Regions from separate parts of the Pseudoalteromonas sp. S1727 genome, predicted to be linked through region 3. Evidence: predicted binding sites of a transcription regulator. Region 3 holds the regulator's gene; each other region holds the start of a gene.
The links. The regulator sigma-54, encoded in region 3, starts transcription at its own class of promoters, with help from an activator protein. The targets are predictions, from matches to a motif close to GTTGGCACGNNNNTNGNNT.

Region 1 (5,699 bases), on a different contig from region 3:
GCTTTGGCATCACATTGGAAGCAAGCTTAAAACCTAAGATAAAAAATGTAGCGGCGGTTGCCGTTCATGCCGAATTACCAGCCTTTAGAAAGCCTGGACAGACGATTGATATCACAGTCTCTTCAATCGGGAGTGCTGGCAGTTTACGCGGTGGTACATTACTGCAAACTTTTTTAAAAGGGGTTGATGGTAATACCTACGCGATAGCGCAAGGTAGCTTAATTGTAGGCGGGTTAGGCGTTGAAGGGGCTGATGGTAGTCGAGTCGTGATGAATACACCGACAGTCGGTCGTATCCCTAACGGGGCAACAGTCGAGCGTGCGATTAACAGCCCTTTTATGCAAGGTGACTATATTACCTTTAACTTAAACCGCCCAGATTTCACTACCGCAAAACGATTAGAGCAAACAATTAATGATTTGGTTGGCCCACAAAGTGCGCAAGCAATCGATGCGGCGTCTATTCGTGTTATTGCTCCACGTGATGCTTCGCAACGAGTCGCTTATTTATCGACTTTGGAAAATCTTGAGTTTAAACCTGCCGATACGTCTGCAAAAATAATTGTTAACTCTCGTACGGGTACTATAGTGATTGGCAAAAATGTCAAATTACAAGCAGCCGCAGTTACTCATGGCGGATTAACAGTCACGATTGCCGAACAGCAAAATGTATCGCAGCCAAACGCGCTAAGTGATGGTGAAACAACAGTGACTAATCAAAGTATTATTGACGTTGACCAAGATGATTCAAGAGCATTTGTTTTCAACCCAGGAGTAAGTCTTGACGATTTAGTTCGGGCAATTAATGAAGTGGGTGCAGCACCAGGTGATTTAATGGCAATCCTTGAAGCATTAAAAGAAGCGGGCGCAATTAGCGGTCAACTTGTTGTTATTTAAAATATATCCCCCCTAAGTTTATGATTAAACTTTAGGGGGATGTTATTTGTATAACGAACTTATCTCTATCGTCTTGGCAAACTGGCACTCCTTATAAGTAATCCGAAACTTGCTTTGGCTCAATTATTGCATTGTTAATTCCATTATTAATCACTGTGTCAAATTGCTGATGGATACTAATCATCTCGATAAACAAAACTTCTTTGATTTAGGCAATCTTAATACGTTACGTCAAGACGCCTTAAAAAGTGATGCCTCGCCTGAAGCATCAAAAGAAGCATTAAAAAAAGCAGCGGCACAATTTGAATCTATTTTTACGCAAATGCTATTAAAAAGCATGCGTAAAGCCAATGAAGCGTTTGAAGATAAAGACAGCCCGTTTAATTCCAGTGGCGTAAAGTTCTTTGAAGAAATGCATGATCAACAACTATCCGTTGATCTGTCATCAAAAGGCTCACTGGGTTTAGCCGATTTAATCGTGCAGCAACTCTCCCCTGACGCTAAAAACTTTACACCTAGTTCAGTGCTACGCACAGTCGATAACTTTAGTAGTGATCGCCGCGCAAACGGGCAAAGTACAGCAAGTAAAACGCAACCGGACAGTGTCGATACCACGTCATCCACACAGCAAAAACCATTGTTTGAAAATGCTGATGATTTTATTAGTACCGTTTGGGAACATGCTAAAACGGCTGCTGAGAAAATTGGTTTGAATCCAGCGGTGATGGTTGCCCAAGCGGCTCTGGAAACCGGCTGGGGAAAACATGTGATTAATAAAAGTGATGGCAATAGCAGCTTTAACTTATTTAATATTAAATCAGATAAAAGCTGGCAAGGCGATAAAGCCAATAAAGTGACGCTCGAGTTTGAGCAAGGTACCCCTGTCAAAAAACAAGCAAGCTTTCGGGCTTACGATTCAATTAAAGACAGCGTGAATGACTTTGTGCAGTTTTTAACAGACAACCCGCGCTATCAAGAAGCACTACAAAATACTGCAAAACCTGCTGCATTCTTAGATTCATTACAAAAAGCAGGTTATGCCACCGACCCCAACTATGCCGACAAAATTAAGCAAGTTCTTAATCGGACTGAGCTTAAAACACTGGCGACAACACTCGTTCGCCAAGGAGTAAATTAAGATGTCGTTTAATTTATTAGACATTGCCAATTCAGGCGTTCGTGCTAATTCAGAATTATTACAAACCACCAGTAAGAACATTGCAAATGTTAATACGGTTGGTTATGTACGTGAACGCACAGAACATATGACCATGATCGACAATCAAGTTGGCCGTGGCGAAACGTATCGATTATTAAATGAATTTGCGCAAAAGCAGCTCAACCGTGATACTTCAAATAAAACCTTCTTTGATCAATTTGTTACAGAAGCAGGCCGTGTTGATACGTTATTCTCTGAGGAATCAAACAGCTTGTCGACGAGTGTTAATTCTTTTTTTAACAATATCCAAGAAAGTTTAAACCAGCCATCGTCATCTGTTGCACGCTCATTAGTGATGACTGATGCCGAAAATTTGCTTGATCAGATGGATAGACTATCAGGCATTGTTTTTGATCAAAAAAATATAGTCAATGAACAACTGGAGATCTTTTCCGATGAAGCCAATACGTTAATTCAAAATATCAGCAGTTTGAATAAACAAATTGCAACCGTAAATGGCACTCGCAACGAAGCAGAATCTAGCACTATGTATAACGAGCGAGATTTAGCAATTCGTAAACTATCTGAGTTGATTGATGTTGAAACACTTGATGGCCCCAATGGTGAAAAGCTTGTTTTTATGGGGACAGGTGAGTCATTAGTCATGCAAGATGGTGCATTCAATTTATTTTCGATGACGGGTGATCCTGATCCTAATTTTAAAGAGTTACACCTTGATGTGAATGGCGGCAAAGCCGTGCCGCTTGAAGTAGATGTTAGTAAACTAAAGGGTAAAATAGGTGGGTTACTCGCTTTTCGTGATGATATTTTAGTACCAGCACAGAATCAACTTGGCCAAATGGGGCTCGCACTTGCTGACGCGTTTAACCAGCAAAATAGACTAGGTATGGATGGAAACGGTGAGCTGGGAGGGGATATTTTTTCGATCCCCACAGTTGGCGGTTATGCTTATCAAGCAAATACCGGCAACTCAAGTATGACGGCCACTTTAGAGCCTGGTAAAGGGAGTGAAATTCCTGCCAGTGATTTTATTATTACTTATACAAGTGCAACAACAGTTGAAATACAACCTGTTGATAATAAAGGAGAGCCATTAGGCTCCCCCTCAAGTGCAGACATCGTGGCTGGAGTTATTGATTCGTCAACCATAACAGGTGGAGAGTCTTTCGGCTTACAGTTAAATGTAACTGGGACAGGGAATGTGGGTGATCAATTTGCGGTTAAATTAAATGCGGAAGCCGCATCTACTTTAACACTGGCAACCGATAGGCCTGAAGCGCTGGCATTGGCATCACCTATCCGCACTGCAGATAATATCAACAATACCGGTAATGCTAATATCTCAACTGGAACAGTGAGCAGTGTAACCAGTGGTGGGTTTACAACGACAAGTCCACCTAGTTTAGCCAATGGTGCTATTAGTATTGTTAAGACTGCAAATGCAAACGAATACACGTTAACGGATGATAACGGCACGACAACATTTACCATTACACCTCCTGCCGAAAATATACTTTCTCAAGCAGGTGCACCTTATGATAGCTATGGGTTTGATTTTAATATTGAAGGAACTCCCGCTGTTGGTGATAGCTTTACTTTGGAGTTCAACGAAGGCGGATTTGATGATAACCGGAATGGTTTATTATTGGCAGGACTACAAAGTGGTGAGTTAGTACGTCAAAATGTGACCACAACTGCATCGGCAGATAATCATAAAACATTTAATCAAGCTTATGCTGGCTTGGTGACTGATATTGGGGTGGTAACTAACCAAGCAATGACCAATGGTGCTGCTTTTGAAGCGTTAGCTCAGCAATCTGAAGCTTGGTATGAATCATTGTCAGGGGTGAATTTAGATGAAGAGGCTGCAAACTTATTGCGTTTTCAGCAGTCTTACGCAGCCTCAGCACAAGTGCTATCAACGGCTCGTACAATTTTTGACACATTACTCAGTGCGGCGAGGTAATTATGCGTTTATCAAATAATCAAATGTATCAAAATAGCCTAAAGTCTATTTTGAATAACCAACAGAATGTTAATAAAGCGCAAGAGCAAGTTAATACCCAAAAGCGTGTACTGACCGCTGCAGATGATCCATCGGCAACGGCACGGGCATTATTATATACAGATCGTATTCAAGCGAATGAGCAATATAGTAAAAATATCACTATGTTGACGAGTCGATTAAATACTCAAGAAAGCGTACTTGATAGTATTAAAAGCTCATTAGAAAGAGCACATACATTGGCAATTCAAGCTGGTAATGGTGTTTACACAGATATAGACCGTGAAGGAATTGCGGAAGAAATTAAATCAATACAAAGCAGTGTGCTTGATTTAATGAATGCTAAAACAGAAGACGGTAAATACATATTTTCAGGTTATCAAGATAACACGCAAACGTACTCGCTTGATTCATCAACAGGTAGATATGTGTATGGTGGTGATCAAGGTCAGCACAAGATCAAAGTAGCTGAAGGTGTGGAAATAAAATCCAGTGATAACGGCTTTGATACCTTTGAAAAAGTAAATGCGCGTTTGAATGTTACGTCAAATGATGCTGTCGTATCAGGCGGTATCACTAGTGCAAAAGTGTATGTGCGTGAACAAGCACAATTTGATGCTTTTCATAAAGCAAACTATAACGCTGATCCGACAGCAGCAGTCGGAGCAAATACCTTTAATGTGATCACTACAGCGGGGACACCTAATAGCTATTCTGTAGAGTTGGGCGGTAATATGATTGAGTCAGGTACATTTGAAGGTTCAACTCTCAAAGTTGCAGGTCTGGAAATTAGTATGAACCCTGTTGCAAATGGACAAGTTGATTTCACCTTAGAGGCACCGCAAAAAGAAAATGTGTTAAATACTTTGAGTGATTTGATTGCAGGCTTAACTAATCCAAGTATAAGTCAAGAGGATTATGAGCAAGTATTAGCAGATGCTATGACGCAAATTGATAATGGTAAAAATCAAGTGTCGTTAACTCAAGCGGGATTAGGTGGGCGATTAAACACCGCTGAAAAAATCACCCTGTCTAATAGCGATTTAGATGTAAATAATAAATCTTCGCGTGCAGATTTGGTTGAACTAGACATGGCAGAAGCAATCACTGAGCTCACAAAACAAGAAACGGCACTGCAAGCTTCACAGGCAACGTTTGGCCGCTTAGCTAATTTGTCCCTTTTCGACTATTTATAACTAATTAGAGTAAGGCAAAACATTGCCTTACTCTTGTCATTTTCTCACCTCTTAAGATTCATTCCTTTGTTATTTAGTAACTTAATTGAGAGCTAAAAAGAATATTCATCGTTAGTTACTATTTGAAATTAGCCATAGCGGACATTTTTTTTATATTTAAAATATAAATTATAACAATAGGTTAAAAAATAAATTTAAAAAACATGAAAAAAAACTAAAGGATTTTTTGACCAGACCGATAACTTAATTAACCAAGCATAGCGTTGTAAATAACAACCACTGCTTAATCTAAGTAAGTTTGAGAGTAAATGATAAGTTTACTTCGGGAGAGATAATCATGGCTTTATATGTAAATACAAATGTTAGTGCATTAAACGCACAAAGACAATTAAACAATTCTGGTAATGCACTGGATACATCAT
Region 2 (5,699 bases), on a different contig from region 3:
GTGGATTCAGAGCCTTCTTCATTAACTCTCGATCAGCCTTTAATTGAAATTCAGCCACGCTGGCAGCGCCTTGCTGAGGTGGGCATGACCGCTGATGAGCTAGGTTATACCGTTGCGGCGTTAAGTGATGGCGCTTATGTGGATGAGCTTATTTTAGATGATGATAAGGTCGACGTGTTTATATTCTCTGAAGCGGGTAATAACCAAAGTCTAGAGGGGCTTGAGCAAGCACCGGTAGTAACCTCACAAGGGTTACTACCGTTAAATGCGCTGGCCAACCTAAACGAAAAGGCCGACAGTGACAGTTTACGCCGAGTTGATGGTCGTCGTACTGTGACCGTTTATATTATTCCACCGCGTGACGTGGCACTTGAGCGTGCGCAGCAACTAGTGCGTGAGCAGCTATTGCCGCAGCTTCAGCAGCAAGGTGACTTGCTCCCAGGAGTGAACATCAGTATTGGCGGTGCGGCAGATCAATTAGAAAAAACACGCGATGCCCTCAGTGGTAATTTTATTGTCGCTCTAGCGTTATGTTACTTATTGTTAGTCGCTATTTTTAAACATTGGGGCCAGCCATTATTTATTATGGCAACCGTGCCATTAGGAATGGCTGGTGGATTATTAGGGCTTAATCTAATCAATGGATTTGGCGCTGTATTTGGTGGCTTCCATCAACCGTTTGACATGATCACTATGCTTGGCTTTTTGATCTTATTAGGCACTGTGGTTAATAACCCAATTCTGATTGTTGATCAAAGTCGTCGTAATTTAGTGGCAGGTATTGAGGCTTACCCGGCGGTTATTAGCGCACTTGAAACGCGTTTAAAACCCATTGTTATGTCAACCATGACAACGCTGTGCGGTTTAGCACCCTTAGTATTTATTCCTGGTGAAGGCTCTGAGTTGTATCGTGGGGTGGGGATTATCGTGTTGTGTGGTATTGCCGTATCAACAGTCGTGAGCTTAACTGTGCTGCCAGCGATGTTATTAATGGTGTATAAGCAAAAGAGTTAGCTCTAGAGTTATAGCTTTAGAGCTATTATAAAGGAAGTTTAGTATTTGCTAAGCTTCCTTATTGGTGTTCGTGGCTTTAAACCATACTAAATAACACTGAGACCATTAATAGCAAAGCCATTGTTATATTGAATCTTTGCAAACGCCGCGGATCTTTTAAATGGTGTTGTAGCTTTTGCCCTAGCAGTGTCCATGAGCTCACGCAGGGCAAGTTTATTAAACCAAAAACCAAGCCAACGATCAGTGTTGCGTGGACGTTTTTTGATGGAGCGTAAACGCTCATGGCACTCAGTGCCATGGTCCATGCCTTCGGATTCACCCATTGAAATAGTGCAGCTTGTACAAACGTAAGAGGCTTAGCCTTATCCTGGTTATTACCTTCAGCTGTTTGGCTGGTGGCAATTTTATAGGCAAGATAAAATAAGTAGCCAATACACAACACTTTAAGTATTTGATAGCTGGTTGGAAATAAATCAAATAATTGCATTACCCCAAGACCAACGAGTACTAACATTAATACAAACCCTAATGCGACCCCCAACATATGCGGCACTGTGCGTCTAAAGCCAAAGTTAGCCCCTGAGCTCATTAACATGAAGTTATTAGGTCCAGGGGTGATAGAAGAAACAAATGCAAATAATACTAATGCAGATAATAATTCAATATTCATTTTTAGTTGCTCGGTGGAGAATGATTGTGCAATTATATTCTTATTTAAACGCAATTTTTGCGCTAACTCCGTTTTAAATAATTTTTTTTGGTAGAAAAATATGAAAAAAGATCGAATTAACGAAAGAATATTGCAAGAGTTAAAAATCAATGGCCGAATAGCTAACGCAGAGCTTGCTGAGCATGTCGGTTTATCGCCGTCCGCTTGTCTGCGCCGTGTACAAGAATTAGAAAAAACAGGCGTGATAAAAGGCTATCGCGCCGTTATTAATAATCAAGCATTTGGACTAGGCTTTATCGCTTATGTAGGTGTGGGTTTAAATGAGCATTCGACACAATCGCAACGTGCGTTTGAGCAAGCACTGGAGTTTATAGATGAAGTAAAAGAGTGTCATAACGTGACAGGTTCTTTTGAATATATGTTACGAGTAGAAACGGCGGATATAAAATCTTATAAAGCGTTTCATGCAGATGTATTAGGGTCAATCCCACAAGTACGAACTATAACATCACATATAGTTATGGATTCGCCAAAAGATGAGCGGGCGTAATCTGTTTTAAAGTGTTTACTCTAGGTACTAAACGCGTACAATGCGGCTGCACTCAAACCTAGGTAGCAAAGTGACGCTGCGGCGTTGCAAAGTATTATTCATCTTCATGATTATTTCTTACACGATAGAGTTAATATCAATTTCTATATATTTGTCTTATATCGAGAATTTATATGTGAATATAGCATGTGGGTAGCTTTAGTTTCGAATAAATACTTTATTGTAAATAGGTACTATTATTAGGTTTTATAAGCTCTTGATGTAGCAATACCATTGAGCTTCTACATTGTTACACGAGGGATAAAATGAGTAATTTAAGTCTGAAAAACAAGCTGTTGTTATTAGCTATATTACCATTCACGCTGCTGTTAATTAGCTTAATGGCCAGCTCATATTATTTAGAGCACCATAATCAACAACTAAATTTTGCATCATTTAAAGCAAAATTGATTACTGATAAAGAAAGTCTATTAGCAAACGAGGTTGAGATAGGCCGTAAAGTTGTTAGTTACGGACTTTCTAAAGGTACTAAAGAAGATGCAATAAATGCATTGCGTGACCTTACGTTTGGTAATGATGGTTACTTTTTTATCTATGATACAAAAGGCGTAAGTATTTTTCATGCGCTTTTAGGTGATGCCATTGAAGGACAAAATCAGATAGCAATGACAGATCCTAACGGCAAAAAAATCATCGTTGGCTTACTTGAGCAAGCTAGGCAAGGTGGTGGTGCTTTTTATTATCATTTTCAAAAACCTAATACATCTGGTTTAGTTGAAAAAATAGGGTATGCAGCGATGATCCCTGGCACTGATTGGATGATAGGGACAGGTGAATACATGGATGATATTGAAGCCGAGCTTGCTAAATATCAAATGACAATACAAGAACACATGAATGAAAAAGTAACGACATTATTATTGATCGCATTATTTTGGGTGATTTTAACGGTGTTTTTTGCTTTAGTTGCGGCTAATACTATGGTTAAACCAATTCAAAATATGGTTAAAAGCTTAGATGATATAGCAAAAGGACAAGGCGATTTAACTAAGCGATTAGAAGTTCATAGCCACGATGAAATAGGTCAACTAGGTAACTCCTTTAATGTTTTTGTGAGTAAGTTACATAGTATTATTGCTAATGTAGCGGATGTAACTTGTGATGTAAAAGACTCATCAAATAGTATTAATACGCAAACTCAGTTAATTGAAAACCAATTACTAAATCATAATCACGAAACAGAATTAGTAGCCACTGCAATTACAGAAATGTCTGCCACCTCTCAGGAAGTAGCACAAAATACAACGCAAGTTGCAGTATCGACTCAGTCAGCTACTCAAGACGTTGCCAATGCTCAACAATGCGTCGATGTTTCTTTAGATGAAGTTTCAAATTTAATGAAAGAAATTAATCAAGCCGCTGAGCAGGTTAATTCATTAAGTGAACAGTCGAAAAAAATTAATAGCGTATTAAGTGTTATCGGTGGCATTGCTGAGCAAACTAATTTACTTGCCCTTAATGCGGCCATTGAAGCTGCAAGAGCAGGGGAGCAAGGCCGTGGTTTTGCTGTTGTTGCTGACGAAGTGAGAAGCCTTGCCAGTCGTACGCAAGAAAGTACGTTAGAAATAAATGAAATGCTTAACGAGTTACATACTCTTGTCACGGCAGCTGTTGAGGCAATGTTAGCCAGTCAGCAAAGTTGTAATCGCTCAGTTGAGTCATCAAGAGCTATTTCAGAAAGTTTAGGCGCGGTAACAAGCGCCGTGACAACTATTAATGATATGAGTACACAGATTGCCACCGCAGCTACAGAGCAAAGCAGTGTGACTGAAGAAATTAATCGCAATGTTTTTGCTATTCAAGAAATAGTTAATGAACTTACCCGCTCAATAAAAACGACTTCAACGGTTAGCCATCATTTAGCTGAGCGAGGCGAAAGCTTGGGTGATCTCGTTGGCCAGTTCAAAATTTAATATAGTAAGCGCAAAATTGATACTTAATTGATGGTTTGGGTATAAAAAGTGTTTAAATTACAAAAGGCCAAGCGTTAAACGCTTGGCCTTTGTTTAAGTGCTTGCTTTAATAGAGGCTATTAAAGCAAGTAAATAGCTGCTAGGTTAGCTTTGTAATTCACCGGTTGATGATTCAATGTGAGCACGCACAAACCACTGAAATTGCTCAAGCTCAGCAAGTTGCGCGATGATCATATCTTCTGACACAGGATCAAGCTCAGATAGTTTCTCAAGAGCCTTACGGTGGTCGCCATTTACTCCGTTGTATACTTTATCAAGAGCAACAAGGTGATCCTTCACTAATCCTTTACCAATTGAGTAATCTTCCCAAGAGCGGCGATCAACAATTGATTTAGGTGTCCCTACTGGCACGCCACCTAATGTGGCAATACGTTCTGCGATAGTATCTGTCATCTCTTGAACAGCAGCTACTTGCGGGTCGAGCATTTCGTGTACACCAATAAAGTTAGGACCCACCACATTCCAGTGAATGTGTTTTAAGGTAAGCTGCAAATCAATTAATGCAACCATACGGTTGTCGAGTTGTGCAATTGCTTGCTCTGCAGCTTCACTATTCATCCCAGGGGCGGTAAATTCAGCGACTTTACTATTACTCATAATTCCTCCTAAATTAAAAACTAAGCGGGTATACCTTAACCGAAGCAATGGGCATGCCGAGTTTAAATTTTAATAATTATCAGCTTTTTCAATCTGTTATATTTATTTTTTGCGAAGTGGCTATGATCACAAAGGTAATTGATATGAAAAACATGCATGGCTGTGTAAATTATTCATGGCTTGAAATTATGACAATTTCGTGAATTTACTGGTTGGCCCGATTTTTGTTAACGCTTTTAATTTATGATGTTGGCAAATTTTGTCAGCAATAAAAAATGAGCAGTAATGATTAACAGAAGACAGTTTTTATTTAGTGCGGGAACGCTTGCGTTTGTAGGACTCTCTCGCAGTGCATTTGGTAAAGTGCCAGTCACAGACTTAGGCAGTGATCTTGCTGCTTATGGACCTTTAATTGCAGATAGTAACAAACTTTTAGATTTACCTGCAGGCTTTAGTTATAAAGTGATTTCTCAGCTTGGTGAGAAAATGGTTGACGGTCAATTTGTGCCTGATAAAGCCGATGGCATGGGGTGCTTTGAGCTTGATGATGACAGGGTTGCCTTGGTTCGAAATCATGAACTAAAACCCACTGATTTAGCTAAAGCAGATGCTGGCGCGCAAACGCATAAAACACCGCAGGCTTATGATACTAATAAACAAGGTGTCGCTTTGCCAGGCGGCACCAGCCATATTATTTATAACCTTAAAACAGGTCAAAAAGAGCAAGAGTACTTATCTCTCATTGGTACTATCCGTAACTGCTCTGGCGGTATAACGCCGTGGGGAACTTGGCTTACCTGCGAAGAAACTACGTTAACTAAAGCCGATGGTTTTG
Region 3 (5,699 bases):
ATGTATCTTCTAAGCGCATCCACATTCCTTACTGTAACAGTGGTTGTTATTCTTGCTCGCGATGGCGAATTTTTACATTGCTGTGGCTCATTGAAAAGCTTTCGCCAATGGTTTGCGCTAAATAAACCGAACGATGTTGGCCACCTGTGCAGCCGATTGCAATGGTTAAATAACTGCGGTTATTACGTTCTAAGTGCGGTAACCAGGTTTGTACAAAGGTTTGGATCTGCCAAGTGAATTTTTGCACAATACTGTGGCTGGCTAAGTAATCTTTAACTGGTTGATCAAGACCTGTCAGTGGCTTTAGCTCAGGCTCCCAATGGGGGTTAGGTAAAAAGCGCGCGTCAAATACATAATCCGCTTCTTTTGGAATACCATGTTTAAAGCCAAACGATTCAAAGGTGATAATTAGCTTTTTATCTTTTTTACCTAAAATCTTTTCGCGAATCGTCTCGGCAAGTTGATGAACACTTAGATCAGTGGTATCTAACATAAAGTCAGCACGTGTTGTTAACACATCAAGTAATACTTTTTCTTGTTTGATGGCTAAATCAAGCGGCAATGAATCTAAAGAAAGTGGATGCAAACGGCGCGTTTCAGAAAAACGTTTGATCAGTGTTTGATCATCACAATCTAAATAAAATAATGTTGGATTGGCAAAGCCGGGTAAGTACTCAAGAATGTCGTTAAATTCTTCTTGTTCTTTGGGTAAGTTACGAACATCAATACTAACAGCAATTTTGTCGTAATTATCAGAGACACTACGAACTAATGAAGGCAGTAAGTTTACAGGGATATTATCGACACAATAATAACCAAGATCTTCAACTACACGCAGGGCAACCGATTTACCTGAGCCAGAGCGCCCACTGATGATGATTAACTCCATGTAAACTCTCCTTCACTTAATAGCAATTTTATTAAAAACATGATCACTCTAGCTGGTTAAATAACTCATTAACGTTATTAAAAATTATGTGTACAGAATAACTACCTGTCATAATTTTTCCTTGTTATTGAACTACTTTGTACCGCCATAATAGATCACTAACGCAAGAGGTATGACTTACGATTGCTCAACAATAACGTGATATAAATCTTGATCTGTTTTCGCGCTACGTAGTTGTTTACAAAAATCTTTGTCGTTAAGTTTATCAGCAATTGTGGCTAACGTCTTTAAATGAAGTTGACTATCACCCTCTGGTACGATGAGAGCGACAAACAGATCCACAGGGCGATTATCAATTGCGTCAAAATTAATAGGCGTTTCGCTCACTAAAATGATTGCTAGTGGATTTTCAATACCACTCATTCGACCATGAGGAATGGCAATGCCACGACCAATACCAGTACTACCTAGTTTTTCTCTAGCGAGTAATGCATCGAGGATTTCTTGTTGTGATAGCTGAGGAAGTTGTTCATGAGCCAATTGGCTGATAAATTCAATGATCCGTTTTTTGCTATTAAAAAGGACCGCAGTTTTACTGCAGTCCTGGCAAATAAGTGAGCTTAATTTCATAGTGTTAGTGTCGAGCGTGCTTCTCTTTGTGTTTGATTACTTGACGGTCGAGCTTGTCGATTAGTCCGTCAATGGCTGCATACATGTCTTGATGTTCAGTTGAAGCAAATAACTCAGCACCACTGACATGGATGGTGGCTTCTGCTTTTTGGCTTAGCTTTTCTACGTCAAGAATAACATGGACATTGTTGATGTGATCAAAATGCCTCTCAAGCTTCGCAAACTTATTGTTTACATAGTCTCTTAATGAATCAGTAATTTCTACGTGACGACCAGTTAAATTTAGTTGCATAAGCATTTTCCTTTTTTGATTTTACGCCTTAAATCAAACTCTTTCTTTGATTTGACGGTGGAATAGCCAGTGACTCGCGGTATTTTGCAATAGTCCGTCTAGCTACTTTGATACCTTGCTCTGCCAATATATCTGCAATTTTACTATCACTCAATGGTTTCGCTGAGTTTTCTGCGCTAATCAGTTTTTTGATTAGTGCGCGAATAGCTGTCGATGAGCATTCGCCGCCATTTTCAGTACTAACATGGCTTGAGAAAAAATACTTTAACTCAAAAATACCACGCGGGGTATGCATGTATTTTTGGGTAGTTACACGAGAAATTGTTGACTCATGCATCTCTACCATTTCAGCAACGTCATTGAGTACCATAGGTCGCATGGCTTCAGGGCCATGTTCAAAGAAACCTTGCTGCTGTTTTACGATGCAATTGGTTACTTTGAGCAATGTGTCATTGCGACTTTCTAGGCTTTTTATAAACCATTTAGCTTCTTGCAGATGCGAACGAATAAACTGACTATCAGTGCTCGACTTTACTGAGCGCGACATAGCTGCATATTGGCTGTTCACTCTGATTTTTGGCATGCTGTCTGGATTAAGTTCAACCACCCAGCGGCCTTTAATTTTTTTCACTGATACGTCAGGAATAACGTATTCTGACTCTTCTCGTACTATGGTATCCGCAGGCTTTGGATTTAGGCTGTGGATCAGAGTCATCACTTCTTTTAGTTCATCTTCCTTAAGCTTAGTCTTTTTCATCAAAGTGCGATAGTCGCGACTAGCTAATAAATCGATATGATCAGTTAAAATCATTTTTGTCTCATTAATCCAAGGGGTTGCCGGATCAAATTGATTTAGCTGAATACATAAACACTCTTGTAGACTGCGAGCCGCGATGCCTACAGGGTCAAATAATTGGATACGTTTTAAAACCGCTTGTACTTCGTCAAGTTCGATTTCTTCTTCGTTGTTGCCTTGATTTAAGCTCTCTACAATATCTTCACAGCTAAGCGTTAAAATACCTGAGTCATCAATGGCCTCAACAATTGCAATGGCTATTGCTTCATCTGTAGGGCTAAATGGAGTTAGCTGTAGCTGCCACATTAAATATTCATGCAAGGTTTCTGTTGAGGCGCCTTGATATATAGATTCGTCCTCTGGCATTGGGCCTGCTGAGCTATTTGGCGCAGCGCTCATGTACTCATCCCATGTGACATCCATCGCCATTTCATCACTGAGTGTTTCTTTGGTGAGTGCTTCGCTGCTTTCTTGTTCGTATTCGCTGGGCTTGTCATCTGCTGAGGCGCTAACGGTTAAGTCGTCGTTATCTTGCTTTTGCTCATTCTTGCCCGCCGTGTCGTCTGAATACTCATGCTCTTCTAGCTCTAGTAACGGATTGCTATCTAGCGCTTCTTGAATTTCTTGCTGCAGATCCAATGTGCTGAGCTGCAATAAGCGGATAGCTTGTTGCAGTTGCGGTGTCATTGTAAGTTGCTGGCCCATGCGCAGCTGGAGTGATTGCCTCATGTATCTCTAACAATCCTTTTATTGTTGTCATTGTTAAGTTTAGCAGATGCTTAGCCAAAGTGTGGCTTTATAGCCTAAATTGCTCACCTAGGTAAACATCGCGAACTGTTTGGTCGGCGAGTACATGCTCAGGTGTGCCTGATGCAATTAACTCCCCATGAGAAACTATGTAGGCTTTTTCACAAACATCAAGAGTTTCTCGTACATTATGGTCGGTGATAAGCACGCCAATACCACGGTTTTTAAGGTGTTCAATAATCTTCTTTATATCTAACACTGAAATTGGATCAACACCAGCAAAAGGCTCATCTAACAAGATAAATTTTGGGTCTGCGGCTAATGCACGGGCAATTTCAACACGACGACGTTCACCGCCAGATAGAGCCATACCTTGGCTGTCGCGAATATGTTGAATGCTAAATTCATCAAGTAAGCTGTCAAGAGCTTCTTCTCTTGCTTGTTTTTTAAGGTCTTTTCGGGTCTCTAAAATAGCCATCAAATTTTGATAAACAGTCAATTTACGAAAAATTGATGACTCTTGCGGTAAGTAACCAATCCCCAAGCGAGCGCGACTATGCATTGGCAGTAAGGTGATGTCGTTGTCATCAATACTGATCTTGCCTTTGTCGCTAGGCACTAAGCCTACAATCATATAAAAGGTTGTGGTTTTACCCGCACCATTTGGGCCCAGTAAGCCAACAATGCTGCCGGCGGTAACTTCTAAGCCTACACTTTTGACAACTTGGCGACCTTTGTAGCTTTTAGCTAAAAATTCAGCTTTTAATGTACTCATGGCTGGCCTTTAGATTTGTCTTTTTTGTTACTTACCGGTACTAAAATAGTGTGCACGCGATCATTTGAGCTTTCGCCTTTTTCGGCGCTGATAAGCTGTTGGTCCATGTCGTAGGTAATGCTTTTAGCATTAATTTTTTGCCCTGCTTGAGTAACCTGCGCATCGCCAATTAAGGTTAAGTAGCGCTTGGCAACGTCGTAACGAACTTCTTTAGCGCTGGCGCTCATAATTGTGCCATCAGCTTGTTTTTCTTCAAAATAAGCTGGACTTCCTGTGGCTACAAGCAGTTGTTTATTGTCGCCTAAGTCTTCACGTTTGTGTACTTCAAGGCGATCAGCTTTAATACGACGGTTACCATGAATAATTTCAACGTTGTTTTCAAAAATACCGATGTTATCTTTTAACTGGGCAAGTTGTTTTTCTGCACTGATCGATACTTGGTCCGCAGGTGGTAAATTAGTCTCAGCAAAGCTTGCAAAGGCCATGAATAAGCTTGGTATAACAAGCAAGTGAGCAAATTTATTGGTCATAATATATGGTTCGCGTATGGTTAATTAGTTCTACCACTTCGGCTTTTAAGTCGGCATTGAGGCCGCGCCCAGTGATCTTTAAATTTGGCCCAATCAATTCTACAGGTTGTTCAGAGCTCATGGTTTGTAGTTCAATATCAACCTGAATGTTATCTGCATTGATGTGCTCAATCATGGCATTGTTGGTCAGGTTTTTAGCCACCACATTGCCTTCTAAAATTAATTGATGGTTTTCATATAAAGTGGCTTCGTTTGCATTAATTTGCCACGTTTGTTGTTGATTATATAAAGTAAAAATAGGTTGCTCAAAGTAAGTGAAGCCTAACTGTTGATAGAGCTCCATTTTTGCAGCGGTTACTTTGTGGCTAATTTTACCTTGTTCATCAAATGCTGTTTGTTTTAATGCTACGGCAGTGTAATCGGGTTTTGCTATTATATCTTCTTGGTTTTGTGGTGCATTTGTTGGCTGATTAAAATAGGGAAACCACAACCACACCATGCAAGCGACGAACAATACGCATAATATTAAACGCGCACTATTCATGAGCTAGTCCCTTCGCTTGTTAGTGACTTACCATTTTCAAGCATCAATAAATCAGTGAGCTCACGCACTGCACCAAAACCACCTGGTAGCATGGTTGTATAATGCGAGATGCGTTTGATGAGCGGGTGTGCATCATTCACTGCTACAGCAAAACCGACTAATTCCATAACCGGCATATCTGGTCCATCGTCACCTATATAGGCTATTTGCTCATCTGTTAACTGCAATTTATTTTTGAGCTGTTGATAAGCTTGCAACTTGTTTTCTTGACCTTGATAAATATGCGCTACAGTCAGGCTAGTCATTCGTTGCTGAACTATCTGTGAATGACGGCCAGTGATCACTGCCACTTCAAAGCCACTGTTGATTAAGGCTTTAATGCCAAAGCCATCTTTAGTATTAAAGGCTTTGAGTTCTTCACCATGATTACCTAAGTAAATACGGCCATCTGAAAATACACCATCGATGTCGCAAATAAGCAGTTTAACTTTTTGCG

Region 1: the regulator sigma-54 is predicted to act here: its motif matches at 1,010-1,028, upstream of flgJ (flagellar assembly peptidoglycan hydrolase FlgJ).
Region 2: the regulator sigma-54 is predicted to act here: its motif matches at 4,907-4,925, upstream of dps (DNA starvation/stationary phase protection protein Dps).

Annotation. Positions count from the first base shown of each region.
Region 1 covers NZ_PNDT01000010.1:138,271-143,969, reverse strand. Annotated here, with positions in the region: gene CWB85_RS03360 (flagellar basal body P-ring protein FlgI) at 1-896, shown strand, start outside; gene flgJ (flagellar assembly peptidoglycan hydrolase FlgJ) at 1,066-2,034, shown strand; gene flgK (flagellar hook-associated protein FlgK) at 2,036-4,042, shown strand; gene flgL (flagellar hook-associated protein FlgL) at 4,045-5,277, shown strand; gene CWB85_RS03340 (flagellin N-terminal helical domain-containing protein) at 5,615-5,699, shown strand, end outside.
Region 2 covers NZ_PNDT01000001.1:24,369-30,067, forward strand. Annotated here, with positions in the region: gene CWB85_RS00105 (efflux RND transporter permease subunit) at 1-1,014, shown strand, start outside; gene CWB85_RS00110 (LysE family translocator) at 1,091-1,684, opposite strand; gene CWB85_RS00115 (Lrp/AsnC family transcriptional regulator) at 1,785-2,234, shown strand; gene CWB85_RS00120 (methyl-accepting chemotaxis protein) at 2,540-4,207, shown strand; gene dps (DNA starvation/stationary phase protection protein Dps) at 4,352-4,864, opposite strand; gene CWB85_RS00130 (alkaline phosphatase PhoX) at 5,150-5,699, shown strand, end outside.
Region 3 covers NZ_PNDT01000110.1:11,342-17,040, reverse strand. Annotated here, with positions in the region: gene CWB85_RS19225 (HPr family phosphocarrier protein) at 1-19, opposite strand, end outside; gene rapZ (RNase adapter RapZ) at 47-889, opposite strand; gene ptsN (PTS IIA-like nitrogen regulatory protein PtsN) at 1,067-1,519, opposite strand; gene hpf (ribosome hibernation promoting factor) at 1,524-1,811, opposite strand; gene CWB85_RS19205 (RNA polymerase factor sigma-54) at 1,840-3,336, opposite strand; gene lptB (LPS export ABC transporter ATP-binding protein) at 3,404-4,129, opposite strand; gene lptA (lipopolysaccharide transport periplasmic protein LptA) at 4,126-4,659, opposite strand; gene lptC (LPS export ABC transporter periplasmic protein LptC) at 4,649-5,203, opposite strand; gene kdsC (3-deoxy-manno-octulosonate-8-phosphatase KdsC) at 5,200-5,699, opposite strand, start outside.